Regions from separate parts of the Aquamicrobium ahrensii genome, predicted to be linked through region 4. Evidence: riboswitches for the same ligand, from Rfam matches in the RefSeq annotation. Region 4 holds a riboswitch; each other region holds the start of a gene.
The links. Region 4 has a riboswitch for cobalamin ahead of ABID44_RS03690 (aromatic ring-hydroxylating oxygenase subunit alpha). Riboswitches for the same ligand answer to the same signal wherever they lie in the genome.
Positions count from the first base shown of each region.

Region 1: it holds a riboswitch for cobalamin, as region 4 does, so the genes downstream of both, ABID44_RS13185 (TonB-dependent receptor plug domain-containing protein) here and ABID44_RS03690 (aromatic ring-hydroxylating oxygenase subunit alpha) in region 4, are expected to answer to the same signal.
Region 2: it holds a riboswitch for cobalamin, as region 4 does, so the genes downstream of both, ABID44_RS05150 (DUF1636 family protein) here and ABID44_RS03690 (aromatic ring-hydroxylating oxygenase subunit alpha) in region 4, are expected to answer to the same signal.
Region 3: it holds a riboswitch for cobalamin, as region 4 does, so the genes downstream of both, ABID44_RS13875 (TonB-dependent receptor) here and ABID44_RS03690 (aromatic ring-hydroxylating oxygenase subunit alpha) in region 4, are expected to answer to the same signal.

Region 1 covers NZ_JBEPMN010000010.1:59,425-67,070, forward strand. The annotation lists gene ABID44_RS13165 (patatin-like phospholipase family protein) at 1-359, shown strand, start outside; gene ABID44_RS13170 (ABC transporter ATP-binding protein) at 360-1,172, opposite strand; gene ABID44_RS13175 (FecCD family ABC transporter permease) at 1,136-2,137, opposite strand; gene ABID44_RS13180 (ABC transporter substrate-binding protein) at 2,134-3,000, opposite strand; gene ABID44_RS13185 (TonB-dependent receptor plug domain-containing protein) at 3,030-4,925, opposite strand; cobalamin riboswitch at 5,091-5,288, opposite strand; gene purE (5-(carboxyamino)imidazole ribonucleotide mutase) at 5,414-5,911, shown strand; gene ABID44_RS13195 (5-(carboxyamino)imidazole ribonucleotide synthase) at 5,908-6,993, shown strand; gene ABID44_RS13200 (tyrosine-protein phosphatase) at 7,093-7,620, shown strand.
Region 2 covers NZ_JBEPMN010000003.1:25,946-33,591, forward strand. The annotation lists gene ABID44_RS05135 (NuoB/complex I 20 kDa subunit family protein) at 1-54, opposite strand, end outside; gene ABID44_RS05140 (NADH-quinone oxidoreductase subunit A) at 45-410, opposite strand; gene ABID44_RS05145 (winged helix-turn-helix domain-containing protein) at 725-1,927, shown strand; cobalamin riboswitch at 1,956-2,155, shown strand; gene ABID44_RS05150 (DUF1636 family protein) at 2,193-2,612, shown strand; gene cobW (cobalamin biosynthesis protein CobW) at 2,609-3,646, shown strand; gene cobN (cobaltochelatase subunit CobN) at 3,694-7,017, shown strand; gene cobG (precorrin-3B synthase) at 7,014-7,646, shown strand, end outside.
Region 3 covers NZ_JBEPMN010000011.1:88,269-95,914, reverse strand. The annotation lists gene ABID44_RS13880 (ABC transporter ATP-binding protein/permease) at 1-209, opposite strand, end outside; gene ABID44_RS13875 (TonB-dependent receptor) at 351-2,681, opposite strand; cobalamin riboswitch at 2,784-2,978, opposite strand; gene ABID44_RS13870 (asparaginase) at 3,387-4,406, opposite strand; gene ABID44_RS13865 (polysaccharide deacetylase family protein) at 4,477-5,367, opposite strand; gene ABID44_RS13860 (amidohydrolase family protein) at 5,377-6,363, opposite strand; gene ABID44_RS13855 (aldehyde dehydrogenase) at 6,371-7,646, opposite strand, start outside.
Region 4 covers NZ_JBEPMN010000002.1:165,250-172,895, forward strand. The annotation lists gene metE (5-methyltetrahydropteroyltriglutamate--homocysteine S-methyltransferase) at 1-983, shown strand, start outside; gene ABID44_RS03680 (hypothetical protein) at 1,028-1,297, opposite strand; gene ABID44_RS03685 (FAD-binding oxidoreductase) at 1,300-2,403, opposite strand; gene ABID44_RS03690 (aromatic ring-hydroxylating oxygenase subunit alpha) at 2,423-3,670, opposite strand; cobalamin riboswitch at 3,788-4,005, opposite strand; gene ABID44_RS03695 (ribonucleotide-diphosphate reductase subunit beta) at 4,111-5,232, opposite strand; gene ABID44_RS03700 (ribonucleoside-diphosphate reductase subunit alpha) at 5,394-7,646, opposite strand, start outside.

The DNA.
Region 1 (7,646 bases), on a different contig from region 4:
TCCGGGCGATCGCCTTCGTCAAGGACCTGATCGCGGCCGGCCGTCTGCCGCATGGCGAATATCGCGACATCCGCATGCATCGCATCGATGCCGACGAGGCGTTCAAGGGCCTGTCCGCGTCCTCCAAGATCAATGCCGAATGGGCTTTCCTCGAATATCTTCGCGATCTCGGACGCGATGCGGCAAGCGATTGGCTGGAACAGCATTTCGACGCCGTGGGCGAGCGGCCGACGCTCGATCTTTCAGGTCAGCTTGAGGACGGCATGAGGCCGCAGGCGGCGACGCCTCCCGGCAGCCGCGTGAGCCGCTTCCTCGCCACCCGCAAGCGCCCGCCGGGCGCGACACGAATGCCGAACTGATCAGCCCGGCGTCGCCAGATCGAGCGGGTGGACGATCGGCGCGCCATGCGCTTCGCCGAAAAAGGCGTCGACGCCATAGATGGCGCGCAGATTTTCGGGCGTGAGAACGGTTGATGGGAGGCCGTCCGCCACGATGCGGCCCTTGTCGAGCAGGATCAGGCGCGAGCACCAGCGCGCCGCCAGACCCAGATCATGCAGCGAGGCGACCACGCTCTTCCCATCTGCGGCGAGGGAAGAAAACAGGCGCATCAGGGCAATCTGGTGGGCGGGGTCGAGACCGGCCGTGGGCTCGTCGGCGAGCAACAGCGGCGTGTCTTGCGCAAGCGCCCGCGCCACCAGAACGCGCGCCTTCTCACCGCCGGAAAGTTCGGTGGCAATGCGATTGCGGAACGCTTCGATGTCCATGCGCCGCATGGCGGCGTCGACGGCGGCGCGGTCTTTTTCGGTGAGCGCCGCGAGGCCCGGCCGGTGCGGGGAGCGGCCGAGCGCCACCACCATTTCCACCGGCACGGCCCAGGCGATTTCGCGCTCCTGCGCCAGATAGGCGGCGCGGGTCGCTCGCAAGCGGGCGCTCGTCGCGGCCGCCTCCTCGCCTGAAAGGCGCACTTCGCCACGCGCGGGCACAAGGCCCAGAACGGATCGCAGCAGAGTGGATTTTCCGGCTCCGTTGGGGCCGATCAGCCCCACGAATTCCCCGGGCCTGACGGCGAAATCCAGCCCGTTCAGCACCGGCCTGAGCCCGAGTTCCACGACAAGGTTTTTGACGGAAAGCAGCGTCACAGCAGGCTCCTGCGGGTGCGGAAGACCAGCCACAGGAAGAAGGGCGCGCCGACGATGGCCGTCAGAACGCCGAGCTTGAGGTCGCGCTCCGGGGCGAGAATACGCACCAGCGTATCGGCTGCAAGCACCATCGACGCTCCTCCAAGCGCGCTGGCCGGAAGCAGGCGCGACGGCCGCGCACCCACCAGCGGGCGCAGGATGTGGGGCACGACCAGCCCGACGAAGCCTATGGCTCCGGCCACGGCGGTCGCCGCCCCGACCCCGGCGGCGGTGCCGAAAACGGCGAGGAACTGCACCTTCCGCAGTTCGACGCCCATCGTTGCGGCGGTCTCCGAGCCGAGGGTTAGGGCATCGAGCGCACGGCCGAGCGAACCCAGCATCGCCCAGCCGACCAGCATGAAGGGTGCGGCCAGCCATACATGGGTCATGGAACGGTCGGTGAGGGAACCCAGCATCCAGAACATGATCTCGACGGCGGCGAAAGGATTTGGCGACAGATTGAGCGCAAGCGACGTCATCGCACCGGCGAAGCTGGAGATGGCGATGCCGGCAAGGATGACGAGGAGCGCGCCGCCGCGCTGGCCGGCAATCGCCTGCACCACAAGCACCGCGGCCACCGCGCCGGCGAGGGCGGCGAGCGGCAGGGCCAGCAGGAAGGCTGCCGACAGGCCGGTGTAGATGGCGAGCACCGCGCCCAGCGAAGCCGAGGCGCTGATGCCGAGCAGGCCGGGTTCGGCCAGAGGATTGCGCAGATAGCCTTGCAGCACGGCCCCGGACAGGCCGAGCGTCGCGCCGATCATCAGGCCGAGCAGGGCGCGCGGCAACCTGATCTCGCGCATGATCAGGGCAACGCCGTCGGCCTTGTCGGAGAACAACGCCTTCATGCTTTCCGCAAACGCGATGCCGGCCGGGCCTATGGTCAAGGACAGCAGGAACAGCGCCAGCGTGAGGACGGCAAGCAGGGCGATCAACACAGGATAACGGCGACCGGCGTTCATGGCTGGTTCCGCCTTCCGGCGGCATCCTGCAAAAGGAAGGCGGCGTCGAGCGTGAAGGGAGCGCCGCAGATCATCTTCGCCACCGGCAGGTCGATCATCTCCCGCTTCGCGAGGGCGCGGAAAGCGGGATGAACGAGGTTCTCCTGCGCCAGCGCCGGTGCGCCGTAGTCGCTGCTGGAGCGGCCGATCAGATTAGGCCTGGCCATTATGAGCTGTTCCAGCGGAAGGCGGGTCGAGCCGGTGACGCCGAGTTCTTCGGCGACATTGATGAGCCCCGCCGCCCTGAAAATCTCGCTGGCCAGCGTGCCTCCGCCGGCGGTGTAACTGTTCGGCTCATAGAGCGCGATGGTGCGGCCGGAATGCGGACCGGCCCGGAGGCGCGCCAGCCCGTCGTCCATTTCCGCAACCAGTTCGGCGGCGCGCCGCCGCCGGTGCAGGAGTTCGCCGATGCGCACGATGTTGTCGCGTATGTCGCTGAAGGAACGGGCCGGCGCGAACGTCTCCACCCGGAACCCGAGACGGCGCACCAGCCCGATCGTGGCGCGCGCGGAAAATGTTCCGGCAAGCACGAGGTCGGGCTCCATGAGGAAGATTTCCTCGGCCAGCGCGTGATTGGCCGGAAACGCTTTCGCCTCAACGGCCATGGCCGAGGTGCGCGGATCGCTGGCCAGCACGGAGACCGAATGAAGCTGGTCCTTTCCGGCGATCAGCATGGCGAGCTGATCGGTGCAGACATTCATGGACACGACGCGGCGAGGCGCGGGTTCTGCGGCGAGGGCGGGCTGCCCGAAGACGAAAAACGCGACCGCGCCCAGCAGGAAAGCGGCGGCGAAACACGACAATGCTGTTTGCAAGGCTCTCATCGACCACATTTCGCCGCTGGGGACATCGCTTAGAAGGACCGGGTGAAGCTCAGGTTGAGCGTTCGGCCGGGCGCACGGAAAGTTTCCTTCGTTTCATACTTCTTGTCGAAGATATTCTGGGCGGAGAATTTGAGCTGCGACTTCTCGTCGATCGTGTAAATGGCCGAAAAATCGGCGGTTATGTAGGAAGGAAGCCGCCTTGCGTTGAGCTCGTCGGCGTAACGCGACGAGACATAGAGCAGGTCGGCCGACAGGCTGAGGTCTTGCGTCGGGGTATAGGTGAAGCCGGTGCTGCCACGAAAACGCTCCCCATAGGCGATGTATTTGCCGTGCGTGCCGGGGCTCCTGTTCAGGGGCTCACGTATGTCCACCATCGCCCGTACGCTCCATTGCGGGTCGAAGCGATGCTCCAGGCTGGCCTCGAAGCCGGTGATGCGCGCGCGGTTGATGTTGGAAGGTTGCCACAAACCGTCGGGATCGCTCGGGTCGATCGGCGCCCATGCGATCATGTCGTCTATGTCGTTGCGATACAGCGCCATGTCGAGCGTCGTGCTATCGGTCAGCCGCCAGTTCAGGCCGATTTCGTAGGAGCGCGATTCCTCCGGATTGAGGTCCGGATTGCCGCTGAAGGGGTAGTAGAGATCGTTGAAGGTCGGGGCCCGGAAACCCGTGGCGTAGGAAGCGCGCGTAACCAGATTGTCGGTCAGCTCGTAGCTCGCCCCGGCATTGTATGTGGTGACGTCGCCGAATTGCTCGTTGTCGTCATGGCGAAGGCCGGTATCGACGGTGAGGCGTTCATATTCGAACGAATACTGGCCGAATACCGCGACAAGGTCCCGTTTCGACTCGTCATATGGGCTTCCGGAAACGGCGCTGTTCTTCACCGAGTCGCGATAGGCTTCGATGCCGCCCTGGACGACGTGATGCGTTGCGCCGAGATCAAACTGTTTCTGCGTCGTCGCAAGCAGGCCGTAGCGAAGCGTGTCGAAGTCGTCGCCGCGGACACTATCCTGCGAAAGGGCAGAGTAGTCGAGGGCCGTCGACAGCTCGATATTCGAGGTCCAGCTCTCCGAGTGGTCCAGCCGTGCGCCGAGGCGGCCGGAGAAATTATCCGTGTGGGAGATGTTCCCGTACGGATCGTCGTCGTATTCGTTGCGTCCACGCGTATAGAGGCCATCGGTGTAAATCGCGCCGAGCGCCGTTTCCTTCGACAAGGAGAAGTTGACCGAGCCTCTGGTGAAGCCGTCCTTGTCGGGGTCGTGGCCGGGCGAGAGGCGGTAGTCGTAGCCTTGCGTGCCGAGAATGCTGGCGCCGAAGGAATAACTCAGGCCGTCTTGCGTGCTGCCGCCGACATTGCCGGACAACGTGCCGCCCCAAGGATGCATGACACCGGCCGTCACGCTGCCGCAGGCGTTTGTGCCCTCAGGGCAGGAGCCGCCCTGCTTGGTGATGATGTTGATGATGCCGCCGATGGAGTCGGCGCCATACTGGGCCGAGTGGCCGCCTTTGGCGATCTCGATGCGCTCGATGGAATCGAGCGGGATGCTGGAAAGGTTGAGGGTGCCAGCCGTGGCGGATGCCGCCCGCACGCCGTTGACCAGTATGAGCGTCTGGGCCGCGCTGGTTCCGCGCAGCGACAGGCTGGCGTCGGCGCCCAGACCGCCATTCGAAGTCGCGGTGATGCCCGGCTGCGTCTTCAGCAGCGAGAGAAGGTCGATCGCCGGCGATTTCCTGATGTCCTCCTCGTCGATCACGGCGACCGACGAGGTCGAGCGCTCCAGCGACGACGCGCGCCGCAGCGGCGTGGTCACCACGATCGTGTCAAGTTGAATGACGTTGTCGTCGAAATCTGTCGACTGCTGCGCCCAGCCGGTGCCGGTCAGCGCCAGCGAGCATACGCCTGCCGCCAGAATTTTCTTTCTCATGGTCTTGCCCCCGAATGCCGGACGGTCTTCGCCGGCGGTTTCCATTTCAACCGCGGACCGGCAGGGCAGGGGGATCGGTTCCACCCGGCAGCCGTGAGGCACGCGGCAACACTCTGTGGTGTCACCGCAACGGAGCGCCGCGCCTGATCACACCCCGTGACCCGGCATGGGTGACCAGAACCGGCAGGTCTCCTGACTTCCGCTTCGTCGCCTCCCGCCGCCTTCCCGGACCGTTGCGATCCAGTGGCTCATCGGGGGAGGCTCGGCGGTTACAGTTGCGGGGGCAGTCGCGGCTTGGCCGATCGATCGGCTGACCGTGTTCCCTTTTCATCCGTACTCGGAACCGATTCCACCTGCGACGCTAAGCACTGGCGGTCAGGGCTGTCAATTCCGGCTGCGCTGCCCTGTGGTCCGATTGCGGCGCGGTGCGTCCTTGCGGGGGCGCGAAAATTCCGCTACGTCGCCGCTTTGCTGACGGGAGCAGGGCCTTGACCGACCGACAAGCCGATGTCGCCATCATCATGGGCAGCCAGTCCGACTGGACGACCATGCGCCACGCCGCCGATACGCTGGCCGAGCTTGGCGTCTCCCACAAAAGCCTGATCGTTTCGGCCCACCGCACGCCGCAGCGTCTCTACGATTTCGCCACCGGCGCGAAGGCCGCCGGTTACAAGGTGGTGGTCGCCGGCGCCGGCGGGGCAGCCCATCTGCCGGGCATGGCGGCGGCGATGACCTCCTTGCCGGTGTTCGGCGTGCCGGTGGAATCGAAAGCGCTGTCGGGGCAGGACTCGCTTTTGTCGATCGTGCAGATGCCGGCCGGCGTTCCGGTCGGAACGCTCGCCATCGGCAAGGCGGGCGCAATCAACGCCGCGCTTATCGCGGCCGCCGTGCTGGCGCTTACCGATGCGGAACTTGCCGGGCGGCTTGAGGCCTGGCGAGCGGCGCAGACGGACAAGGTCGCCCTCGAACCGAAGGATGAAGGCTGATGCTGGCTCCCGGATCGACCATCGGCATCGTCGGCGGCGGCCAGCTTGGCCGCATGCTGGCCATGGCCGCCGCGCGCCTCGGCTATCGCATCGCCATTCTCGAACCGCAGGCCGATTGTCCGGCCGCGCAGGTGGCCAACCGGCAGATCGTCGCCGCCTATGACGATCCGGCCGCGCTGGCGGAACTCGCCTCGATCAGCGCTGTCGTCACCTATGAATTCGAGAACGTGCCGGTGGAAGCGGCAGAGGCGCTCGCCGTCCGCGTGCCGGTGCTGCCGCCGCCGCGTGCGCTGGAGGTGTCGCAGGACCGGCTGATCGAGAAACAGTTCCTCAACGGCATCGGCATCGACACCGCGCCGTTTCTGGCCGTCGACAGCGATGCAGGTCTCGCCTCCGCCTTGCAGGCCTTCGGGGGAAACGGCGTCCTGAAGACGCGCCGCATGGGCTATGACGGCAAGGGCCAGCGCGTCTTCCGCAACATGGAAAGCGGCAGCTATGCCGGCGTGTTCGAGGCGATGGGATCGACGCCGCTGATCCTTGAGGGCCTGATCTCCTTCGCGCGTGAAATATCGGTGATCGGCGCGCGTGGCGCCGATGGCGAGGTCGTGACCTATACGCCTGCCGAGAACGTGCATCGCGACGGCATATTGCACACTTCCACGACGCCGGCGGCGATTTCGGCGACGACGGTGGATATGGCGCGCGCCGCCGCCGCTTCGATCCTCGACGCGCTTGGCTATGTCGGCGTCATCGGTGTCGAGTTCTTCGTTCTCGACGACGGTTCGCTGCTGGTCAACGAAATTGCGCCGCGCGTGCACAATTCCGGCCACTGGACGGAGGCCGCCTGCGTGGTCTCGCAGTTCGAACAGCATATCAGGGCCGTCGCCGGGCTTGCGCTGGGCGACACGCGCCGCCACAGCAATTGCGTGATGGAGAACCTGATCGGGGACGATGTGGCCCGCTTGCCGGGGCTCGTGGCCGAGCCCGATGTCATGGTGCATCTTTATGGCAAGGCGGAATCGCGTCCTGGCCGCAAAATGGGGCATTTCACCCGCCTGACCGGCCGCATATCGCACGACTGACCGCGTTTGGGGCTTTCTTCTTTTTCCTGTCGCAAAGAGATGTCAAGGAACAGCCTGCAAGGAACCAAGGAGCCCGTATTGCGACGTCTTCGGATGATCATGGCTTTGTTGCTCGGCGCGCCGGCGCTGATGGGCGCCCATATGGGCGTGCAGCAGCTTATCGGTAATTTCCACGAAGTGATTCCCGGAGAGTTCTATCGCTCAGCCCAGCCGGATTATCGTGATATCGCCGCCTATTCGGAGCGTTACGGTATTCGCGCAATCGTCAATCTGCGCGACGAGAAACCCGATGACGAGGCATTGGCCGCGCGCGCCGAAGCGGAACGGCGTGGCATAAAGATCATCGATTTTCCGATGTCTTCGGCCCGCCGCCTGCCGGTGGAGAAGGCGGCTGAACTGGCCCGGCTGATGCGGGCGGTTCCCAAGCCGTTGCTTGTGCATTGCGACCATGGCGCCAATCGCACCGGGCTTGCCTCCGCGATCTACACCGCCGCCGTCGCCGGGCAGGGCGAGATGGCGGCGGAAATCCAGCTTTCTCCCTATTATGGCCATGTGCCGGTCAAGGGTATCGGCCGATACGAGATGTACCGCTCCTGGGACCGTTTCGAGGAAACCCTCGGCTTCTGAAACCGGTGGGGAAACACCTGCTGTTC
Region 2 (7,646 bases), on a different contig from region 4:
AACGCCCTTTGGCTGCGGCGCGACAAGCGTGCCGGAATTGCCGATCAATCCCATTCCAGCGCCCCTTTCTTCCACTCATATATGAAGCCGATGGTGAGAACACCAAGGAACACCATCATCGACCAGAAACCGAGCATGCCGATGTCGCCGAACGAAATGGCCCACGGGAACAGGAAAGCCACCTCAAGATCGAAGATGATGAACAGGATCGACACCAGATAGAAGCGGATGTCGAACTTCATGCGCGCATCGTCGAACGAGTTGAAGCCGCACTCATAGGCGGACAGCTTCTCGGGGTCGGGATCACGATAGGCGACCAGGAACGGAGCCACGATGAGTGCCAGCCCGATTACCAGCGCCACGCCGATGAATATGACGATCGGCAGATACGAACTCAACAATTCGTTCATGCTGCAACTTTCCGTTGGCGGCGGATCCGCCTGAAACTAGCGCAGCCGGCCCTGTTACGGAAGCGTGACAGATTTGCCCGGAACCATTTGGTCCCCTGCTGCAACGCGGCGAGGGTTAGCGCAGCCGGATTGCCGAAGCAAGTCAAACCTTGACCAAAACGCTGCACTGCACACTATCTGCGACAAAACTGATCATCTTTGATTTCCTTCACTTTTTACTCCACTTTTAGTCCTGACAGCATCCACGAGCCTCGGCTGCTAGATTGCTGGAATCGGGCTGCCGTAAACCATGACTTGAGATAGGTTTGGATTGCATGAAGGAAACCCTCTCCCCGGCTCTGGCGCGCCGTATCGCCCTGTCCGCGCAGGGCTTCGGCGGAGGGCGCGCAAAGGCTGCGTTGGATCGCCGGCGCCTTTCCCGCACGCTGTCGCGCATCGGTCTGCTGCAGATCGACTCGGTCAGCGCGGTGGTGCGCGCGCACTACATGCCGCTTTATTCCCGGCTCGGCCCCTACCCTCTCTCTCTTCTGGATGAAGCCACCCGTCCGGGGGCCAGACGCCTGCTTTTCGAGTACTGGGCGCATGAGGCATCGTTCCTGCCGCTGGAGACATATCCGCTGCTGCGCTGGCGCATGGAAAAAGCAGCGCGCGGCGAGGAGATGTATCGCACATTGGCCAGATTCGGCCGGGAGCGCTCGGATTTCGTCGAAGAGATTTTCCGCGAAGTGGAAACGCACGGGCCGCTGGCCGCATCCGACATGGAAGGCCACAAGGGCTCGGGCGGCTGGTGGGGCTGGAGCGACGCCAAGGCGGCCTTCGAATGGCTGTTCTGGGCCGGAAGGGTCACAACGGCCTGCCGACGCGGCTTCGAACGCGTCTATGACCTGCCCGAACGGGTGCTGCCGCGTTCCATACTCGACACGCCGGTTCCAGCTACAGCCGACGCCCAGCGCGAACTGCTGCGCATCTCCGCCCGCGCCCATGGCATCGCCACCGCCGCATGTCTGCGCGATTATTTCCGGCTCTCCGCCACTGAAGCGGCCCCCCGCATTGCCGAGCTTGTCGAGGAAGGCGAGTTGATTCCCGTCGCCATCAAGGGCTGGTCACGGCAGGCTTACCTGCACCGCGACGCGCGCCGGCCGCGCAGGGTCGAAGCCCGCGCCCTGCTGGCGCCTTTCGATCCACTGGTGTTCGAGCGGGATCGTACGGAAAACCTGTTCGGCTTCCGCTACCGTATCGAAATCTACACGCCGGCCGCCAAGCGACGATATGGCTACTATGTCCTGCCCTTTCTGCTCGGCGACAGGATCGTCGCGCGCGTCGATCTCAGGGCCGACCGCGGGGCGGGCGTGCTGCGCGTCCATGCCGCATACGCCGAACAGGGGGCACCGGCCGAAACCGCTGAAGCTCTTCTCGCCGAACTGGAGCAGTTTCGCGACTGGCTGAATCTCGACCGGATCGAGATTATCCCCGCCGGGAATCTCGGCCCGGCGCTGGCGGACATGCTCGTGTCGTAGCCGCAAGTTGACAGCCGGACCCGCCCAAGCCTAAATCCGCCCAGACGGTCTCCCTTTCCCAAGGAGGGGAGCTAAGAGGGAATGCGGTGAGGTGACCCCGAACCCGCAGCTGTCCCCGCAACTGTAAGCGACGAGCCTCAGCCGACAGCCACTGGGTGCGGACCCGGGAAGGCGGCGACAGGGCGACGACCCGCGAGCCAGGAGACCTGCCGTCTGCAAGGAACGAGCCGAAAGCCTGGCGGGTGTCCCGGGCAAGGAGCAGATATTGGATTCAGGCCCGCCCACTCAGACGGAACCAGCCGCCAGCGCCACAGGAGCCGGCACGACCATCATCGTGTGCATCTCCTGCCGCGACGCCACCGGCTCGGATGCGCATCCGCGCGCCGGTGAAAAGTTGGCGGAGGATGCGCGCCGGGCCGCCGCCGGCCTGCCGGTCGAGGTGCGCACGGCAGAATGCCTCGGCAACTGCAAGCGCAGGTTAAGCGCCTCGATCCTGTCGGAAGGCGCATGGAGCTACGTGTTCGGCGATCTCACCGAAGATTGCGGGGCCGATCTGGTCGCCGGTGCCAGCCTGCTGGCCGACGCCGATGACGGCAAGATTCCATGGCGCGGTCGTCCCGATTCGCTCAAGCGCGGCCTCGTTGCGCGCATCCCTCCCCTCACTCTCCTCAAGGACAGATCATGACCGCAAACGCCACCCGTGTGCCCTGCACCGTCGTCACCGGCTTCCTCGGCGCCGGCAAGACCACGCTGATCCGCAACCTGCTGGAGAACAGCAACGGCAAACGCCTCGCGCTCATCGTCAACGAATTCGGCGACGTCGGCGTCGATGGCGAGATATTGAAAGGCTGCGGCATCGATAGCTGCCCGGAAGAAAACATCGTGGAACTGGCCAATGGCTGCATCTGCTGCACCGTGGCCGACGATTTCGTGCCGGCGCTCGACCAGATCCTGTCTCGCACGCCCAGGGTCGATCACATCCTGATCGAAACCTCCGGCCTCGCCCTGCCGAAACCGCTGGTGCAGGCTTTCCAGTGGCCGACGGTGAAAAGCCGCGTCACCGTCGACGGCGTGGTCGCCGTGGTGGATGGCCCCGCACTTGCCGAGGGCAAGGTCGCCTCCGACATGGACGCGCTCGCCGCCCAGCGCGCCGGGGACGAATCGCTCGACCATGACGACCCGATCGAGGAGGTGTTCGAGGATCAGGTGGCCTGCGCCGACCTCATCATCCTGTCCAAGAGCGATCTGCTGGACGAAGCCGCCGCCGCCCGCGCCCGCAAGATCGTGGACGCCCATATCACCCCAGCCGTGAAGGTCGTTCCCTCCGAACATGGCAAGGTCGATCCGTCGATCCTGCTCGGCCTCGGCCTCGCTGTCGAGGACGACATAGAAAACCGCAAGTCGCATCATGACGGCGCGGGCGATCATGAGCACGACGACTTCGACACCTTCGTCATCGACGTTCCCGCGGTGACCGACCCCGAGGAGCTGGCGCGCCGTATCGCCGCCGCCGCCGAGCAGGAGGATGTGCTGCGCGTCAAGGGCTTCGTCGAGGTTTCGGGAAAACCGATGCGTCTGCTGGTTCAGGCTGTCGGACCGCGCGTCAATCATTATTATGATCGCGCCTGGGCAACCGGGGATGACCGACGCTCGCGGCTGGTGGTGATCGGCCTCAAGGGTCTCGACCGTCCGGCCATCGAGACCATACTCGCAGGCTGAACAAGGCAAAGGACGCCACTCATCAGGCCATTCATCAGGATTGAACGATGCACATCCTGACCACCAGTTCCGCCTCGCTCGACGACGTCATCGAGCCGGTCGACCTGCGCCAGACACCGGGCGACGTGGTGGCCCTGTCCTTCACGGACAGCGATCTTGCGGCGCTGGCCTCGGCATGGAAAGCAGAAGCGGACCGCCTGCCCTCCATGCGGCTGGCGGCCCTGCGCGACCTGCGCCATCCCATGTCGGTCGACCTGTGGGTGGACAGCGTCGCGAGCCACGCAAAAGTCATTCTGGTGCGGCTTCTGGGCGGCTACGACTGGTGGCGCTACGGCTGCGACCAGCTTGCCGCCACCGCCCGCGCCGGGGGCGTCAAGCTGGCCCTGCTGCCCGGAGAATGCCGCGAGGAGGACGAGCGGCTGATGCAGGCCTCCACCCTGCCGCGCGAGGAGCTCGCCCTGCTGCTCGGCTATTTCCGCGAGGGCGGGCCGGCCAACATGCAGGCGCTGGTGCGCCGGCTGGCCATGCTTGCAGGCCATGAGGCCGAATCCGCAGCGCCCGAACCCGTGCCGAGGGCCGGCTTTTACGAACCCGGATCAGGCGTCGTCGAAACGCCGCGCATCGGTGGGGAAGCGCCCGTCGTGCCGGTTCTTTTCTACCGTTCGATGCTTCTGGCGAACGACATCGCCCCCATCGATGCGCTGACAGTCGAATTGCGCCGCACCGGCGTCGTGGCGGTTCCTGTCTTCGTCTCCAGCCTGAAGGACGCGACCTCCCTCGCCTTCGTCGAGCAGGCAGTCGCGGCTCTTCGGCCGGCCGCCATCATCACCGCCACGGCCTTCGCCTCCGGCGCTGAAGCGGGTGCGGAAACGCTGTTCGACCGCACCGGCGTTCCGGTTTTTCAGGTGGTCGTCGCGACGACGAAGCGTGAGGCATGGGAAGGCGGCCAGCGCGGCCTCGCGCCCGCCGACCTCGCCATGCATGCCGTGCTGCCTGAACTTGACGGGCGCGTCATGGCCGGCGTCATCTCCCTGAAGGCGGAGACGGATGCCGACCCGGCGCTCGGTCTGCGCGCCTATGTGAACCAGCCGGCGCCCGACCGCATCGCGCAGGTGGCGCGGCGGCTTTGCGCTTTCCTGCGGCTGCGGGCCACGCCGCCGGCAAAGCGGCGCATCGTCATCCTCCTCCCCGACTATCCGAGCGCGCCCGGCCGCACCGGCTATGCTGTAGGGCTCGATGTGCCGAACAGCGTGCTCGCCATGCTGCACGACCTGAAGAGCGCCGGCTATGCAGTTGACCGGATTCCGCAATCGCCGCGCGCCCTGCTCGACTTGCTCGACGCTGAAGGCCACAACTTCACCGTAGACGATTACCGCTCCCGGTTCGCCGAGTTGCCGGGTGAGGCGCGCGAGGCAGTGGCGCAGGCCTGGGGAGAACCAACCGAAACGCGCTTCTCCTTCCGGGCGGCCACATTCGGCAATGTCACGGTCGCCCTCGCTCCCGATCGCGGCCGCTCCGAGGACCGCCGGGCCGACTATCATGACCCCACCCTGCCCCCGCGCCACCAACTGGTCGCCTTCGGCCTGTGGGTGCAGAAGGCGCTCGACGCGCACGCCATCGTCCATGTCGGCGCGCACGGCACGCTGGAATGGCTGCCGGGCAAGACGGTGGCGCTCAGCGAAGCCTGCTTCCCCGAGATCGTCACCGGTCCGCTGCCGGTCGTCTATCCCTTTATCGTCTCCAACCCCGGCGAGGCAGCGCAGGCCAAGCGGCGCATTTCAGCCGTCACGCTCGGCCATCTGCCGCCACCGCTGGTTAGCGGCGAACTGGACGAGCACCAGCAAAAACTGGAGCGACTGGTGGATGAATATGCGCAGGCCGACGGCCTCGACCGCCGCCGCCGCGACCGGCTGGCGAAGCTGATCGTCGAGACCGCCGCCGAAACCGGTCTCGCCGTCGAAGCCGGCGTCTCCACCACGGACGCACCGGACGAGGCCCTGCGCCGTATCGACGCCTGGCTCTGCGACCTCAAGGATTTCGCCATCAAGGACGGGCTGCACATTTACGGCCGCGACCAGCCGGATGAAAACGATCCGCTGCGTATGCAAAGCGCGGAAGCGGAAAAAGCCGCACTGCTCTCAGCCCTCGATGGCCGCCACATCACCGCCGGCCCATCGGGTGCGCCGGCGCGCGGCCGCACCGACGTGCTGCCCACCGGCCGCAACCTGTTCACCGCCGATCCACGAACCATGCCGACACCGACCGCCTTTGACCTCGGCAAGGCGGCGGCCAGCGAGGTGGTGACGGCCTACCTCCAGAGCCATGGCGACTGGCCGCGCTCGCTGGTCATCGACCTGTGGGGCTCGGCCTCGCTGCGCACCGGCGGCGAGGAGATCGCACAGGGGTTGACACTGATGGGCTGCCGCCCGCAATGGGACGCCGCCACGGGCCGCGTGACTGGCGTCGAGGTGCTGCCGCCGGCCGTGCTCGGCCGGCCGCGCGTCGATGTGACCTGGCGCATCTCCGGCCTGTTCCGCGACATGTTCCCGACCCAGATCGCGCTGATCGACGCCGCCGCAAGGGCAGTCGCCACCCGCGACGAAACCGATGACGAAAACCCGCTTGCAGCGCTCGCCCGCACCGAAGGGCGGGTCGGCCCGCGCATCTTCGGCTCCTCGCCCGGCACCTATGGCGCGGGCATCGAAAGCCTGCTTGCCAGCGGCGACTGGGAAAGCCGCGACGAGATCGGGCGCGCCTATCTGGACAGCGCCTCCCATGCCTATGGCGGCGCGGAAGGCGAAGGCGTGGCTGCCCCCGGCGCATTCGCGGACCGGCTGTCGGAAGCCGACCTGCTCGTTCACACCGGCGACGATCCCGGCCGCGACATTCTCGAAGGCTCCGCCGATGTCGCCTTCATCGGCGGTTTCTCGGCCGCTCTTGCGGCGCTCGGCCGTAATGCCGACGTCATTGTGCTCGACACGTCTGACCCGGCAAAACCGAAGCCGCGCTCGGTGTCGGAAGCGGTCGCCCGCGTGGTGCGGGCCCGCGCCGTCAATCCGCGCTTCATCGCCGGCCAGATGCGGCACGGCCCGCGTGGCGCTTCCGAATTCGCCGAGACGGTGGACCGCCTGATCGGCTTCGCCGAAACCACGCACGCCATATCGGGCGCGCTGATCGAGGCCGTTCACGACGCCTATCTGGGCGACAGCGAAGTACGCGCCTTCCTGCTGCGCGAAAATCGCGAAGCGGCTGCGCTCATCGCCGAACGTTTTCTCTCCGCGCGACGGCGCGGCCTGTGGCATCCGCTGCGCAATTCCATAGACGACGATCTTGCGGCCCTCATCGCCGAGGCAAGGCAGGTGGCGGCATGAACGCCTTCGCCAGACGCGGCGCCTGCCCCGCCCTTTCCGCCCCGATGCAGACCGGCGACGGCCTGCTCGCCCGACTCAACACCGTTGCTGGAAGTTTGCCCCCCAACGCCTTGATCGGACTCTGCGAATCGGCCTTGCGCAATGGCAGCGGCGTGATCGAGGTGACGGCGCGCGGCTCGGTCCAGATTCGCGGTCTCACCCCTTCATCGGCGCGGGCGCTGGCCCGCGAGGCCGATATGCTGGAGATTGACGTGCGCACCGGCGTGCCTGTCGAGACCGGCCCGCTGGCCGGCATCGACGCCGAGGAGATCGCCGACCCGCGCCCGCTGGCCAACGAAATCCGGGCAGCCATCGAAAAAGCCGGACTTGGCGCGCGGCTTGGCCCGAAGGTGTCCGTGGTGGTCGATGGCGGCGGTCGCCTGCCGATGGATGCCGTGCTGGCCGATGTGCGGCTTGTCGCCGTCCGGAGCGGCGACGCGGTTACATGGTTTCTTTCCATCGGCGGCACTGCGGCGAGCGCCCAGCCGCTCGGCATTGTCCCAAAGGCGGAAGCCTGTGCCGCAACCGTCGCCATTCTCGAAGCCGTCGCCGTTTTGGGACGCGAGGCAAGGGCACGGGATTTGGTCGAC
Region 3 (7,646 bases), on a different contig from region 4:
ACCCAGGTCTGATGCAACGCCGCTGCCGCATTCATTTGCTGGAGCGCATCGTAGAAGTCCCTGGTCCAGTCAATGACGCGCAGCGCCACCGCAACGGATCCCAGCTCCAGCACGAGCACCAGACCATAAAGCAGAAGCGTCGCCCTGCCGCCCCGGCCGCTGGTGCACAGTTTCAGTATCCGCAATACATGACGGATTATCTCAATCATCGGCGACTTCCGCTTTCGGCACAGTCATCAGGCAGCCAGGCATGCAAACCGCCACAAAGGACGGCTTGGCTCCCGCTCCATCTCATTGTTCCCGCTGCATTTCCGGGCGCAAAACCGTTTCACGCTTTCGATGGAAATGCTCTAGAAGCGCACTGTCGCGCCCAGCTTGAAGGTGCGACCCGGCGCAATCTGGGCTTCCAGCGGCCTTGCCCCCGCCGTCGCCGCGCTGGCGGGAACCACATCATATCCGTAGAGGCTGTTTCTGAAGTAACGTGTATCGAACATGTTCTGGATACCCGCGTTCAGTTCCAGATTGCTCCGCGGGTTCCAGTTCACATAGGCGTCGAACACGGCATAAGCCCCCGGCAGGAAGGCGTTCGGGCTGGAACGACGGGTCACCGCCGCACCGAAAATACCTGACACCTCTGCTTCCAGATTCCAGTCGGCCATGAAGTGACGCAGGCCGAGCGTCGCCGTCAGCGGCGCCGCCCCGTCAAAGGGTGTCCTGTTCGCCCCCGCCACTTTCTGTATGCCATATTGATAGGAGATCGCGGCCGATGCCCACCAGTCGGTGTGGAACTCGTATTCGCCTGCGAACTCGATGCCCCACAGCTTCACATCCTCGACATTGTCGTAGGTCCATACATTGGGCCGCGTCGGGTCAAGGTTCATAGGTCCGCGGATGAAGTCCTGATAATCGGCATAGAATATGCCGGCGCTGAAGCTTCCGCGGTCGAGCAGGCCTCTGATGCCCAGTTCGTAGTTCTTGACCGATTCCGGTTTCAGATGGGGGTTTGGCAGAACGATGCCCCCAATGAACGGATCGTTGGCCGACACGAACATCTGCTGTGAAGTGGGCATTTTGAAGCCTTCGCCATAGGAGGCGTAGACTGAGTAACTATCATCCAGTTCGTAGATCAGTCCGAGCTTTTTGATAAGTCTGGTGTTGCTTGTCACCTCAGGTTCGTTGCCTGGAAGCGGATTGTACTCCGTGTCGGCGGTAGGATCGATTCTATAGGTCGCAAAGCGCAGGCCGGGGGTGATTTTCAGCCGCCCATCCAGCAGTTCCATCTCGTCCTGGACATAGAAATCCGCTCGACGGGTCTTCACCTCGGGGAAATTGTAGCCCTGATTGGTCTGGATGGTCGTAGCGTCAGTGTCGGATCGATGGACGATGTTATAGCCGTCATAGGAGGAATCAGTCAGGTCCCCGTCGAAGCCGTAGATCAGCTTGTGCGAAACACCGCCTGTCTCGAAGCGACTGGTCAGCTGCAAATCCGCCTCAAGAAATGCTTCGCCATAGTTGCGCACAGGCGTGTAGGTGTCGGTGCGCGTGGCGAAGATGCGGGTCTGAGTGCCGGACGTGTCGCGCTTTTGCGGCGAATAGGACAGCTGCCACTTGATTTCGTCGACCAACGGAGTGTTCAGCGTCCATTTGTGCTCCAGCGCAAGGCGCACGCGTTGCATGTCGAGTTCACGCGGATAGCTGGCGCTTGAATAACCGCTGGAAGCAGCAAAAGCGTCCCACACCTGATCGACTTCGGTGTGACGCTTGAAGAATTCTCCCGTTAGTCGGAATTCGTGGTCCTCGGGGGTCCAGATGAGCTTGCCGAGCGCATTCCAGGCGTAGGTATCGGCATCGAACAGTTTGTCGCAGCCGAAATAACTCGGGCGCGGACATCCCCAGATGCCACCATCAGCGCGGGCATTTCTCAGGCGTGGTTCATGTGCCGAAAGGTGACCGAAACTCGCCAGCATCTGGAAGTCGCCCTGCTCGGCAGCTGCTGTGAACTGCTTGCGGAAGCTGCCGTCAAAACTGTCATAGGCGCTCTTGATTTCGCCTGCCCAGGGCTTTTCGCCGCCCGCCAGAAGATCCCGCGGATCACGCGTGCGAAATGAAACGACGCCGCCCAGCGCATCTGCGCCCCAAAGCACGGAAGATGGCCCTCGAACGATCTCCACCGCTTGCATATTGAAGGGGTCGACAAAATCGCGGCTGCCATAAATTGTCTGTTCCTGCACCCGCGCGCCGTCAACCAGTATCTGGACGCGGTTACCTCCCACGCCCCGAATGCTGAAGGCGCCGAGCTGGCCATAGGGGTTGTTGAGCGAGGTTTCGCGGTCGACGCTCAGGCCTGGTAGGTAGCGCACCATATCCTCGATGTCGCGAACCGCCCTTCTGTCGAGCTGCTCGCCGGTGAGCACCGTTACGTTCTGTGCGACATTGAACAGTTCATGCGGGCCGCGCTGGGCGGTGACGGTGATGCGCTCCAGAAGAATGGCTTCCTCCGGCGTCAGCAGGGGAGATTGCGGTTTTTCAATATCCTCCGTGCTCTGTTCGGTTCTGGCTTGGCCGAAAGCATGATCCGGCCCTCCAGCGGCGATGATCGCCGCCCCAAGCCCGAGCAGGGCGCCGAAGCTTCGTCCGTACCGGACGACGCGGTTTGCAGTGAAATATGTGAAGACAGCCATTGCTCCCCCTCTCTTTTTACAACGGGGGCTTGCAAGACTAGCGCCGCATCAGGCGGTTTTCGCGCCCAAATGCTGCACATTCCAGTGGTACACCCCGCCCACCGAACTTCCACGGTCAGGCAGGTCTCCTGGCTCACGGGTCGTTGCGCACCGTCTGTCTTCCCGGCAAAGCCAGTGACAATAAGTGACGGCGCACTCTCCGCTTACAGTTGCGGGGCAGCTCCGGCTTTCCACCGGATTCCCTCTTAGCTTTCGCTACCGGACGTAGACGAAAGAACCATAACCGCACCCTCGATAGCACGGACTGTCCACAAGTCAATTACCGCCAGGCCCTTTGCATAAGCCATGGCTCGACTCCGAGGATGCCCACCAATCGGGAGCTTGGCTGCACGTAAGGGGAGGGCTCTTTGAAGGTCGGATCGCCTGCTCACAGGCCGGCCGGACACCTCACATTGCTCGCCTTCCGAATGGGCCGAAACAGGCCCCTGCTGCGGGGGCGGACCCGCCAAAGCAGGTGGCTCGAAACCTGCGATCACCCGCAATATGGTCGTCTTGCCGCAACCAGACGCCTCAGGCAGGGAAGATGAAGGAGCCGGACGGAAAATCCAGGCTCCCTTCGTCGAGGGCGACATGACAGTACGATTGCGGGAGCAACTCGCAAAACCGACATGCACGCAGAACCCGGTTTCGCCTGCTGCAGGGATTTCAAATGGCTGCGCTTGGCGCACAACTGGAGGCATAGCCGGAAAAGGCGGTGGCGAGATCTGATCCCTGAACACCCGTTCCGAGGAGGAGCGACAGCAGCAGCCGCGCTTTGAGGCTTCCGATGTCGCCGCCGTGAATGAGCCCGCGAGACAGGAGGTCGATTTCCGAACCGCCGAAATTGTAGGTGGCCCTGAATACCGGACCGGCGGCCACCCGCGTGCTGAGCACGACCGGAATTTTTTGCGCCAGTTCCGCCAGTGGGTCCACCAACACATCGGGAACGTGCCCCGCGCCCATGGCCTCCACCACGAGGCCGGCATAGCCGAGGTCCGGCAGCTGGCGCAGCGCGCGGCCGTCATCTCCGAGGCAGGCTGTCACCAGCGCCACCGGCATGCCCGGCTGCGCCAGGCCCCCGGCGATCGGAGCCTTTCTCGCCGGGCGCATGTGAAGGTGCACCCGCCCCTCGACGACGTGGCCAATCGGGCCGCTCCCCATGGATTCAAATGCTGAAGGCAGGAAGGTGCTGACCTTCTGCACCCGGCGCGCGGCGTGAATTGCGTCGTTGAGAACGACCACCGTTCCAAGGCCTGCGGCCTGCGGGTCTGCTGCAACTATGGTCGCCGCCAGCAGGTTCGCAGGTCCGTCCGCCCCCGGCGCTTCCGCGCCGCGCATCGCCCCCACCACAACCACCGGCCGTTCGCTTTGCACCAGCAGGTCAAGCACAAACGCCGTTTCCTCGATCGTGTCCGTGCCCTGAACGACAATGGCCCCGGCGAACCCGTCCTGAGCAAGTCGGGTGCCGATGAGTTCAGCCACATCGCGCAGATTGGGCAGCGTCAGGGATGCGCCCGGCAAGCGAAACGGAGACACGGCCTCGATATCGGCCAGCGCTTTGAGGGCGGGCACCGCGGCGACGAGATCCGCACCCGTCAGCGTCGGGGAAATCCCGCTTCCCGCGGTCGCCGACGTCATGGTGATCGTGCCACCCAGCGAGACAAGCAATACACGCGGCAAGCTCATGCCAATCTCCTTCTGGCGCGGTCCTCGCCGCGCCGGTTTCACTTTTCGGTCCGATGCCTCGCGATTCCGCTCAGCCGATCTGGCCGCGATACCAGTCGAGGATTTCGGCGCCGGTCCACATCACCACATCGTCCCTGGACAGAATATAGTCGTACAGCATCTCCAGATATTTGATGCGATGCGGTGCGCCCGTCAGATAGGGATGGATCGATATCGCCATGACGCGCGGGATCTGCGCTCCTTCCTGATAGAGCCGGTCGAACTGGTCCTTGCCGCGGCGGTAGATTTCGTCAGACGGCGACTGCTGGATCGCCGTCATCACGACATCGTTGATCTCAACAGTGTAGGGCACCGAGACGATGTTTCCGACGCGCGTGCGCAACGACACCGGCTGATCGTCCAGAACCCAGTCCGCCACATATTCGATGCCGGCTTCTGCAAGGAGATCGAGCGTTTCGTCCGTTTCCGTCAAGCCGGGGCTTTCCCAGCCGCGCGGCGGCCGCCCGGTGAAGTCGCGGATCGCCTCGATGGTCGCGCTGATCGCGGCTTTCTGGTCTTCGAGGCGATGCATCGGTTGCTGGACGAAGCCATGCCCCATGAAATCCCAGCCTGCGTCGAGCGCCGCCTGGCACACCTGGGGGTAAAGCTCGCAAACGGTTCCGTTGACCGCAAAACTTGCCTTGAGTTTCCGCGCGGTCAGGACTTCATGGAACCGCCAGAACCCGACACGCATGCCATATTCATGCCAGGCCCAGTTGGGGACGTCAGGCAGCAAGGGCTGGCCCATCGGCGGCGGCAGCACAGTTCGCGGCATCGGCCCTGTCGGCCGCCAGTTTTCCGCATTGACAATCGTCCAGACCGCGACCCGCGCATTACCGGGCAGGGAAAGCGGCTTGCGGTCGGTGATCGGGGAATAGTCGAGCCTTTGCCTCAACGTCGACCCTGTGGCCTCGTTCGTCATGATCGTCTCCTACTCTCCCAGCAACGCCAGCGCCGTGCCGGCGCAGATACGTCGACGCTGGGCGTCGGTCAGCCCCGGCGCCGCGCTGATCGTATTCAGCGGCTCCTCATCGCCCATGTCGAAAGGGGCGTCCGTGCCGAGAAACACCTTGTCGGCTCCGACCAGTTCGGCGAGAAACGAAATCGACCGGGGCTCGAACAGCACGGTGTCGAAGTAAAACCGGCGCATGAGTTCCAGCGGAGATGTCGAGGAGACCGCATTGGTTTCGCTGCGCATCCGATGTCCGCGCACCAGGCGGCCGATCTGATAGGGAACGAAGCCGCCGCCATGCGCCAGCCCCAGCTTCAGCTCCGGAAGGTCGTCCAGGGTTCCGCTGAACATCAGGTCCGCCACCATAAGGGCGGTTTCCAGCGGATTGCCTATGAGGTTGGTGAGGTAATAGTCCTCCAGCCCTGATTTGTTGCCGATGTAGTAGGGATGGGTCATCACGAACACCTCCAGTTCCTGCGCGCGGCGCAGGACGGGGCGGAAGCGGGGATCGCTGAGTTTCGCGCCTTCGATGCGGGTGCCGATCTCCACCGCGCGGAACCCATGCACAGCGACGATGCGCTCAAGTTCCGCAACCGCGGCATCGGGGTGCTGCATCGGCAGGATGCCCATGCCACGCAACCGGTCCGGCCGCTGCGCAACCATCTCCGCGACGCCGTCGTTGACGAGCCTCGTCACGTCGGTTGCCAGTTGCTCGTCGCTCCAATACGTGAATGTCGGCGGGGCCGGAGACAGGACGGATATGTCCAGCCCCTTGCGATCCATGGCGGCGATCTTGGCGGACACATCGGTGAATTCGGCAAACAGAGGATAGACGTATCCCTGTGCGTGTACGACCTTGCGCTCAGCGCCGGCGCCGTCGATATGCGCCATCAGGGGCAGGGTCCCGGTGGCGATCGCCTCAACAAAAGCCTGCGGAATGACGTGACTGTGGAAATCGATGTTCATTGCGTGCTCAGCTATAGCGTTTCGGCTGGCCGTCATCGGCGTACCAGTCGAATTCCGTGTCGGAGAGGTTGACGATGATATTCTGGATCTGGGTGTATTCTTCGTAGGCGACGAGACCGTTTTCCCGGCCAAGGCCGCTCATCTTGAACCCGCCCCAGGGCGATGCGGGGTCGATACGGTGATGGTCGTTGATCCAGGTGATGCCGGAGAGAAGCTTGTGCGCGACCCGGTGGGCGCGGGCGATGTCCCGGGTCCAGATACTGGTTGCAAGGCCAAATTCGGTTCCATTGGCGATGGAAATGGCTTCTTCCTCGCTGTCGAAGGGAATGACGCAGACGACAGGCCCGAAAATCTCCTCCTGCGCGATGCGCATGTCCGGCCTGACATTGATGAAGATCGCGGGCTTGATGAAATACCCCTTGTCGAAGGCGTCGCCATCCGGACGCGTGCCACCATAGGCAAGCGTCGCGCCATCCTCCTCGACACCGATCCGGACATAGCGTTCGACCGTATCGCGCTGTCGCTGCGACACCATCGGACCGAGTTGCGTGGCTTCGTCCTGAGGCGCGCCAAGGCGGATATGAGCGACCCGCTCCACCAGTCGCTTCACCACTTCGTCGTGGATGGAACGGTGCACCAGCAGGCGTGAGCCCTGGACGCAGGTCTGCCCCGTGGCGATGAAGGATGCAAACAGCGTCGCCGCAACGACCCGTTCGATATTCATGTCCTCAAAGGCGATCAGCGCCGCCTTGCCGCCAAGTTCGGCTGCGATTTTCACCAGATTTGCGCCAGCGGCCGCCGCCACGCGCTTGCCCGTTTCGGTGCCGCCTGTGAGGTCGAGCTTGCGCACGCGCGCGCTTGTCGTCAGCGCAGCGCCGGCGGTCGCGCCAAACCCCGGAACAACGTTGTAAACGCCGTCCGGAACGCCCGCTTCCTTCAGTATCTCGCCAAGCAGCAATGACGTGATGGGGGCCAGTTCCGACGGCTTCACCACCATCGTATTGCCAGCGGCAAGCGAAGGGGCGACCTTCTTCGTCAGGATGAGCAGCGGGTGGTTCCACGGCGTCACATGTCCAACCACGCCGAGCGGAACCCGTTTGGTGTAGTTCAGATAGTCGCCGGCGAATGGCGGCGCCGTGTCCTCATGGGTGCGGGCAACCGCGGCGAAATAGGAGAACCACTCGGGAAGACGCGCCATCTGGGCGGTCATTTCGCGGCGTGCCCGCCCGATCTGGTCGATCTCGATCGTCACCAGTTCGGGAAGGCGCTTTTTGAGATGGTCG
Region 4 (7,646 bases):
CCACCATCGGTTCCTTCCCCCAGACGGCCGAGGTGCGCAAGGCCCGCTCCGCCCATGCGAAGGGCGAACTCAGCTTTGCCGATTACGAAGCCTTCCTGCGCAAGCAGACCGAGGCCGCCATTCGCTGGCAGGAGGAAATCGGGCTCGACGTGCTGGTTCACGGCGAGTTCGAGCGCAACGACATGGTGCAGTATTTCGGCGAGCACCTTTCGGGCTTCGCCTTCACGCAGGCCGGCTGGGTGCAGAGCTACGGCTCGCGCTACGTGCGCCCTCCGATCATCTTCGGTGATGTCTCGCGGCCCAACCCGATGACCGTGCGCTGGTGGCAATATGCGCAGTCGCTGACCGACAGGCCGGTCAAGGGCATGCTCACCGGTCCGGTGACGATCCTCAACTGGTCCTTCGTGCGCAACGACATCCCGCGTTCGGAAACCTGCCGCCAGATCGCGCTCGCCATTCGCGACGAGGTGGTCGATCTGGAAAAGGCGGGCGCGGTCATGATCCAGATCGATGAGGCGGCCCTGCGCGAAGGCTTGCCGCTGCGCAAGGCGGACTGGAAGGCCTATCTCGACTGGGCGGTCGGCGGCTTCCGGCTGGCGTCTTCGGGCGTGGGGGATTCGACCCAGATACACACCCATATGTGCTATTCGGAGTTCAACGACATCATCGACGCCATCGCCGCGATGGATGCCGACGTCATCTCCATCGAGACCTCGCGCTCGCGCATGGAACTGCTCGATGCGTTCAGCAACTACAAATATCCGAACGAGATCGGGCCGGGCGTCTACGACATCCATTCGCCGCGCGTGCCGCATACCGGCGAGATGACCGACCTCATCAAGCTGGCCCGCAAGCGGCTGGCCGACAGCCAGATCTGGATCAATCCCGATTGCGGCCTCAAGACCCGCAAATGGGAAGAGGTCAGGCCGGCTCTGGTCAACATGGTGGCGGCCGCCCGCGAATTGCGGGCGCTGGCCGGTTGATCGCCTTGCCTGTCGCCGATTTGCGGCGGCAGGCAACCTGTGGGTCAAAGGCTGGCGGAAGGCTTCGGCCAGTTTCCCTTGCCGGCTACGGCGACCAGCAGCGCGCGCAGGCAGCGCACGTCCGGATGCAGCGTCGGGCGGCTGTCGATCAGTTCGATCTGGCGGCGCGCCTCGTCTTCGAGGCAGGCATGCGGCGGCACCGACATCAGCCAGTCGACGAACACTTCTTCGGGCGGCGGCAGCGGCGAGATTTTCGCCGCCGTTTGCCGGTCGAGTGGTTGTGGGAGGGCGACGGCCGCCTCGTCTTTTTCCATGGTCAGGCTTCGATCTCGAGGTCGCAGAGGGGTTTGGAGCAGCAGGCGAGGATGAAGCCGTCGGCGATCTCGTCGTCGAGTATGCCGCCATTGTGGTTCATCTCGACCTCGCCGGACAGTTTCTTCACCTTGCAGGTGCCGCACAGACCGAACTCGCAGGCCGCCGAAATCCGCACGCCGCTGGCGCGCGCCGCCTGAAGAACGGTCTGGCCGGGAAGGCATTCGCCCTCCACATCGGAAAGGCTGAAGCGCACCGGCACGGTTGCGGCGGGCGCCGTGCCCGCGTCCGCATTGGCGGGCAGTTCGGGGAAGGCGGCGGGCGCGGGCTCGACCGGCGGCGCGCCGAAGCTTTCCTGATGGTAGAACGCCATATCGAAGCCGGCGGCCTGCAACATCTCGCGCACCGCCCGCATGAACGGTTCGGGGCCGCAGCAAAACACTTCGCGCTCGCGGAAGTCGGGCGACAGAAGCGGCAGGCGCACGGCGTCGATGCGGCCCATATGGCCGAACCAGCTTTCGCGCGACGAGCGTTCCTCGATCAGGAACGACAGCGAAAGGCCGGGCATGCGCGAGCCCAGCAACTCAAGCTCCTTGCGGAAGATGATTTCTTCCGGCCGCCTCGCGCAGTTGACGAAGGACACGTCCGTGCCCGGCGCGCAGTCGTTCAGCCAGCGCAGCATCGACATCACCGGCGTGATGCCGGAGCCGGCCGAGATGAACAGATATTTGGCGGCCGGATGGTTGTGGTGGGTGAATTCGCCGCCCGGCCCGAACGCTTTCAGCCGCGCGCCGACACCCAGATTGTCGAACATCCAGCGGGCGCCCACGCTGCCCGGCTGCGCCTTCACCGTCACCGCGATGGAGAAGGGGCGCGATGGCGACGACGACAGCGTGTAGGTGCGCATGAGCGGCCCGTCGTCCACGGGCAATTCGAGCGTTATGAACTGGCCCGGCTTGTAGCGGAACCATGTCTGCGCATCGGACCGGAAGGTGAAGGTCTTCACCTCCGGCGTCTCGTCCGCGATGCCGATCACCTCCAGAACCTGAAGGCGATCGTTCCACGGGGCCATCTCGTCCAGATGGCGGTAGAGCCCGGGATCGGTCATGGCGTTCATCGGCTTCTCCTCAGGCGACGTTCTTCAGCCTGGGCTTTTCACCCTCGCAAAGCCGTGGCTCCATGAAGTGCGCATACCATTCCACGAACTGGATCACGCCCCCTTCATGCAGTTCCGAATAGGGGCCGGGCTCATAGGCCGGCGAGCGGATGCCGAAGGCGTTCTCCTCCACAATGCGGCGGTCCTGATCATTGGTCTCCGTCCACACATGGATGAGTTCCTCCAGATCGTAGTCGACGCCTTCGACCGCATCCTTGTGGACCAGCCATTTGGTGGTGACGGCGGTCTCTTCAGGGCCAAGCGGGATGACGCGGAAGGTCACGGCATGGTCGATCAGCACATGGTTCCATGTGGCGGGGTAGTGATAGAGCATCAGCGTGCCGATACGATCGGCGCTGACCTGATCGGAAAGATTGCGCTTCACCGAGGGCTTGCCGGTCATGGTGTAGCTCACCGCGTCGCGCAGCAGCGGCGCGCGGGTGGCGCGGAACTGTCCGGCCTCGTCGATGCGGAAGCGCGCTGGCAGGCCCGCCGCCTCGCATTTTTCCCAGTGCTCCACCATCTCCGGATCGCTCTCGGCACCATTGACGCCGGTGACGCTGGGCGCTTCCGGGAAGGTCTTGCACAGTTCCGGATGGTTGCCCGCGCAGTGGTAGCATTCGCGGTTGTTCTCCCACACCAGCTTCCAGTTGGCCTTCTCGACGATGGTCGATTCATAGGCGATCTTCGCCTCGGAAAGCTTGTGCGGTGCGAAATAGGGCTCCATCAGCATGCGGAACGGCTCGAAATCGGCCGGCTCGTCCGCAAGGCAGATGAAAATGTAGCCAGCGACGCTCTCGCAGGCGATGGGCTTGAGCGAATGGGCGGACGGGTCGAAATCCTCGGCCATCTGGCGGGCGAAGAGCAGCCTGCCGTCGAGGTCGTAGGTCCACTGGTGATAGGGGCAGACCAGCCGCGCAGAGGTGCCTTTCGGCGTCGTGCATACGCGGCTTCCGCGGTGGCGGCAGGAATTGTGGAAGGCTCTGATCCTGCCTTCGCGGTCGCGCACGATCACGATCGGGTAGGAGCCGACCTGCACGGTGAAGAAGCTTCCCGGCTTCGCCACCTCGCAATCATGGCCGATGAAGAGCCAGTCCCGATACCAGATCAGCTCCATGTCGAGCCTGAAGAAATCGGGATCGGTGTAGAAGGGCTGCTCCAGCGACCAGCCGTGCCTGCGGGCGCGGATCAGCGTGAGCATTTCGTTACGGGCGTCCATGTCCTGTCCTCGCTAAAGGACTGAACTTGGTGGTGATTTGGGGAAGGAACGGCAACCGCCGACGCCGGCGGCCGGGTCGTACGCCATTCGCTCCTTGACCGCCCACCGCGATCAGTCGAGACCAACGTGCTCAAGGCTGGTTTCCGGGCTCCGGAGCGTCCCGTAAAGGACCGCCTCGACACCTTCCCGGGGGCATCTCCCCAGTGGTTCACCGTCGAGGTTTGCGCTCCGCCACCGTTGCGGGGGCAGCGCCGGACTTCCTCTTGCGAGGGCGCCGGCTTCCCAATTCTCCCTTCCGCACGAGGCGGTCGGGCACCTTAAGCATATTGATGTGAACACCATTCGCGGTGGCGAGGAGCATGAGAAAGCGACATCGCCCCGGCGCAAAGACGACAGGCGATGCCGTGACGCGTGAACCTGCCGTCCCACGGCGATCCAGGTCAGTCCCAGGCCAGCGCGCCGCCGTTCTGGTACTCGATGACGCGGGTCTCGAAGAAGTTCTTTTCCTTCTTCAGATCCATGGTTTCGCTCATCCATGGGAACGGGTTTTCGGTCTCGGCGAAGACCGGCGCGAGGCCGAGCTGGGCGCAGCGGCGGTTGGCGATGAAGTGCATGTATTGCTCGCACAGCGCCGCGTTGAGGCCGAGGAATCCACGCGGCATCGTATCGCGGCCATAGGCGGCTTCCAGTTCGGCTGCGTCGAGGATCATGCCGCGCACCTCGTCCTGGAACGCCTTGGTCCACAGGTGCGGGTTTTCCAGCTTGATCTGGTTGATGACGTCGACGCCGAAATTCAGGTGAATCGATTCGTCGCGCAGGATGTACTGGTACTGTTCGGCGATGCCGACCATCTTGTTGCGGCGGCCGAGCGACAGGATCTGCGCGAAGCCGGTGTAGAACCACATGCCCTCGAAGATGACGTAGAAGGCGACAAGGTCGCGCAGGAAGGATTGATCGGCATCCGGCGTGCCGGTCTTGAAGTCGGGATTGTCGAGGTTCTGCGTGTGCTTCAGCGCCCATTCGGCTTTGTCGGTGATCGACGGCACCTCGCGGTACATGTTGAACAGCTCGCCTTCATCGAGGGCGAGGCTTTCCACGATGTACTGGAAAGTGTGGGTATGGATCGCCTCCTCGAAAGCCTGACGCAGCAGATATTGCCGGCATTCGGGATTGGTCAGATGGCGGTAGATGGCGAGCACGATATTGTTCGCCACCAGCGATTCGGAAGCCGCGAAGAAACCGAGATTGCGCTTGAGCATGCGCCGCTCGTCTTCCGTCAGCCCATCCTTCGACTTCCACAGCGCGATGTCGGCCTGCATCGACACCTCGGTCGGCATCCAGTGATTGTTGCAGCCGGAGAGGTACTTTTCCCATGCCCAGCGATACTTCAGCGGCAAGAGCTGGTTCACGTCGGCACGGGCGTTGATCATGCGCTTTTCATCGACGGTCACGCGCGCGGCGCCCCGCTCGATTTCGCCAAGGCCGGTGGCGTCGCCGGCAGGCGCATCCTTGCCCGGAAGCGGGATTGAAGGGTTGTTTTTGGGTTCGGACCAGTCGAGCATCTCATTCTCCGGTTAGGCTTGGCGCACCCATCCCTGACGCTTCAGGCATCGGCCGGAGGCCGGTCGGGATCGCATGAATGGTGATGGCGCAGGATGGGGCGATGTCTCCCCATCCCGGCCTGTCAGCTTTGCCCTCCCCGGCGGGGAGGGCGGGTGCCTGCTTACTGGCAGGCTTCGCAGTCGGGGTCGTCGATGGCGCAGGCCTTGCCCCATGCCGCACTTGGGTCGACCATGATCGGCGTGGCAGCTTCCGCTGCCGACACGCTTGCCGGCGAAACGGCGTTGAGCTTGCCGTCGGTGCCCTTGAGCGTCGACTTCTCGACATGGGTGGCCGAGCGCGAGCGCAGGTAATAGGTCGTCTTCAGGCCCTTGCGCCATGCAAGCCGGTAAAGCTCGTCCAGCTTCTTGCCGCTCGGATTGGCGATGTAGAGGTTGAGCGACTGCGCCTGATCGATCCATTTCTGGCGGCGCGAGGCGGCGTCGATCAGCCAGGAGGAGTCGATTTCGAAGGCGGTGGCGTAGAGGGCCTTGAGATCGTCCGGGATGCGGTCGATCTGGCCGACGGAGCCGTCGAAATACTTCATGTCCGAAACCATCACCTCGTCCCACAGCCCGCGGGCTTTCAGGTCATGGACGAGCGCGGCGTTCACCACGGTGAAGTCGCCCGACATGTTCGATTTGACGAACAGGTTCTGATAGGCCGGCTCGATCGACTGCGCCACGCCGCAGATGTTGGAGATGGTCGCCGTCGGCGCGATCGCCATGGTGTTGGAATTGCGCATGCCGGTGGTCTTCACCCGCTTGCGCAGGCTGTCCCAGTCGAGCGTGAAGCCCTGGTCCATTTCAACGCCCGCGCGCGCCTCCTCCAGCAGGCGGATGGAATCGAGCGGCAAAATGCCCTTCGACCACAGCGAACCCTCGAAGCTCGGATAGCGGCCGCGCTCGGCGGCGAGTTCCACCGACGCTGAAATGGCGTGATAGCTGATCGCCTCCATCGAACGATCGGCGAACTCGATAGCCGCCTCGGAGGCATAAGGGATGCGCAGCGCCTGCAGCGCGTCCTGGAAGCCCATCAGGCCGAGGCCGACCGGGCGGTGGCGCAGGTTCGAGGCGCGCGCTTCGGGGATTGTGTAGAAGTTGATGTCGATGACGTTGTCGAGCATGCGCATCGCCGTGGCGACTGTTTGCGCCAGACGGTCGAGGTCGAGACCCTTTTGCGCCACGTGGTTGGCGAGGTTGACGGAGCCGAGATTGCACACGGCCACCTCGTCCTTCGATGTGTTGAGGGTGATTTCCGTACACAGGTTCGACGAATGCACCACGCCGACATGGCCTTGCGGCGAGCGGATGTTGCAGGGGTCCTTGAAGGTGATCCACGGATGCCCGGTCTCGAACAGCATGGTCAGCATCTTGCGCCACAGGTCGAGCGCCCGCACCTTGCGATACACCCTGACGCCGCCGGCCGCCGCCTTTTCCTCATAAGCTTCGTAGGCCTTGCGGAAGGCTGCGCCGTAAAGGTCGTGCAGGTCGACCACCTCGTCGGGCGAGAACAGCGTCCATTCGCCGTCGGCGGCGACGCGCTCCATGAAAAGGTCCGGCACCCAGTTGGCGGTGTTCATGTCGTGCGTGCGGCGGCGGTCGTCGCCGGTATTCTTGCGCAGATCGAGGAATTCCTCGATGTCGACGTGCCATGTTTCCAGATAGGCGCAGACCGCGCCCTTGCGCTTACCGCCCTGATTGACGGCGATGGCCGTATCGTTGGCCACCTTGAGGAAAGGCACGACGCCCTGGCTCTCGCCATTGGTGCCCTTGATGTGGGCGCCGAGGCCGCGCACCGGCGTCCAGTCGTTGCCGAGGCCGCCGGAATATTTGGCGAGCAGCGCGTTGTCCCGGACACCCTTGAAGATGGCTTCGAGATCGTCGCCGATGGTGGTGAGGAAGCAGGACGAGAGCTGTGGCCGCAGCGTGCCGGAATTGAACAGGGTCGGCGTCGAGCACATGAAGTCGAAGGACGACAACAGATTGTAGAACTCGATGGCGCGCGCCTCGCGGTCGATCTCGCGTATGGCGAGCCCCATGGCGACGCGCATGAAGAAGGCCTGCGGCAGCTCAAAGCGCTTGCCTTTGGTGTGCAGGAAATAGCGATCGTAGAGGGTTTGCAGGCCGAGATACTGGAAATTCAGGTCGCGCTCCGGTTTGAGCGCCGCGCCGATGCGCTTCAGGTCGTAGCGGCCGAGTTCGGGGTCGATCAGCTCGGCCTCGATGCCGGTCCTGATGAATTCGGGGAAATAGGTGGCGTAGCGCCCGGCCATGTCGGCCTGCGTGGCCTGCTCGGAGCGGCCGGTCACGAAGCTCAGCGCCTCGTGGCGCAGCCGGTCGAGCAGCAGGCGGGCGGAAACGAAGCTGTAATTCGG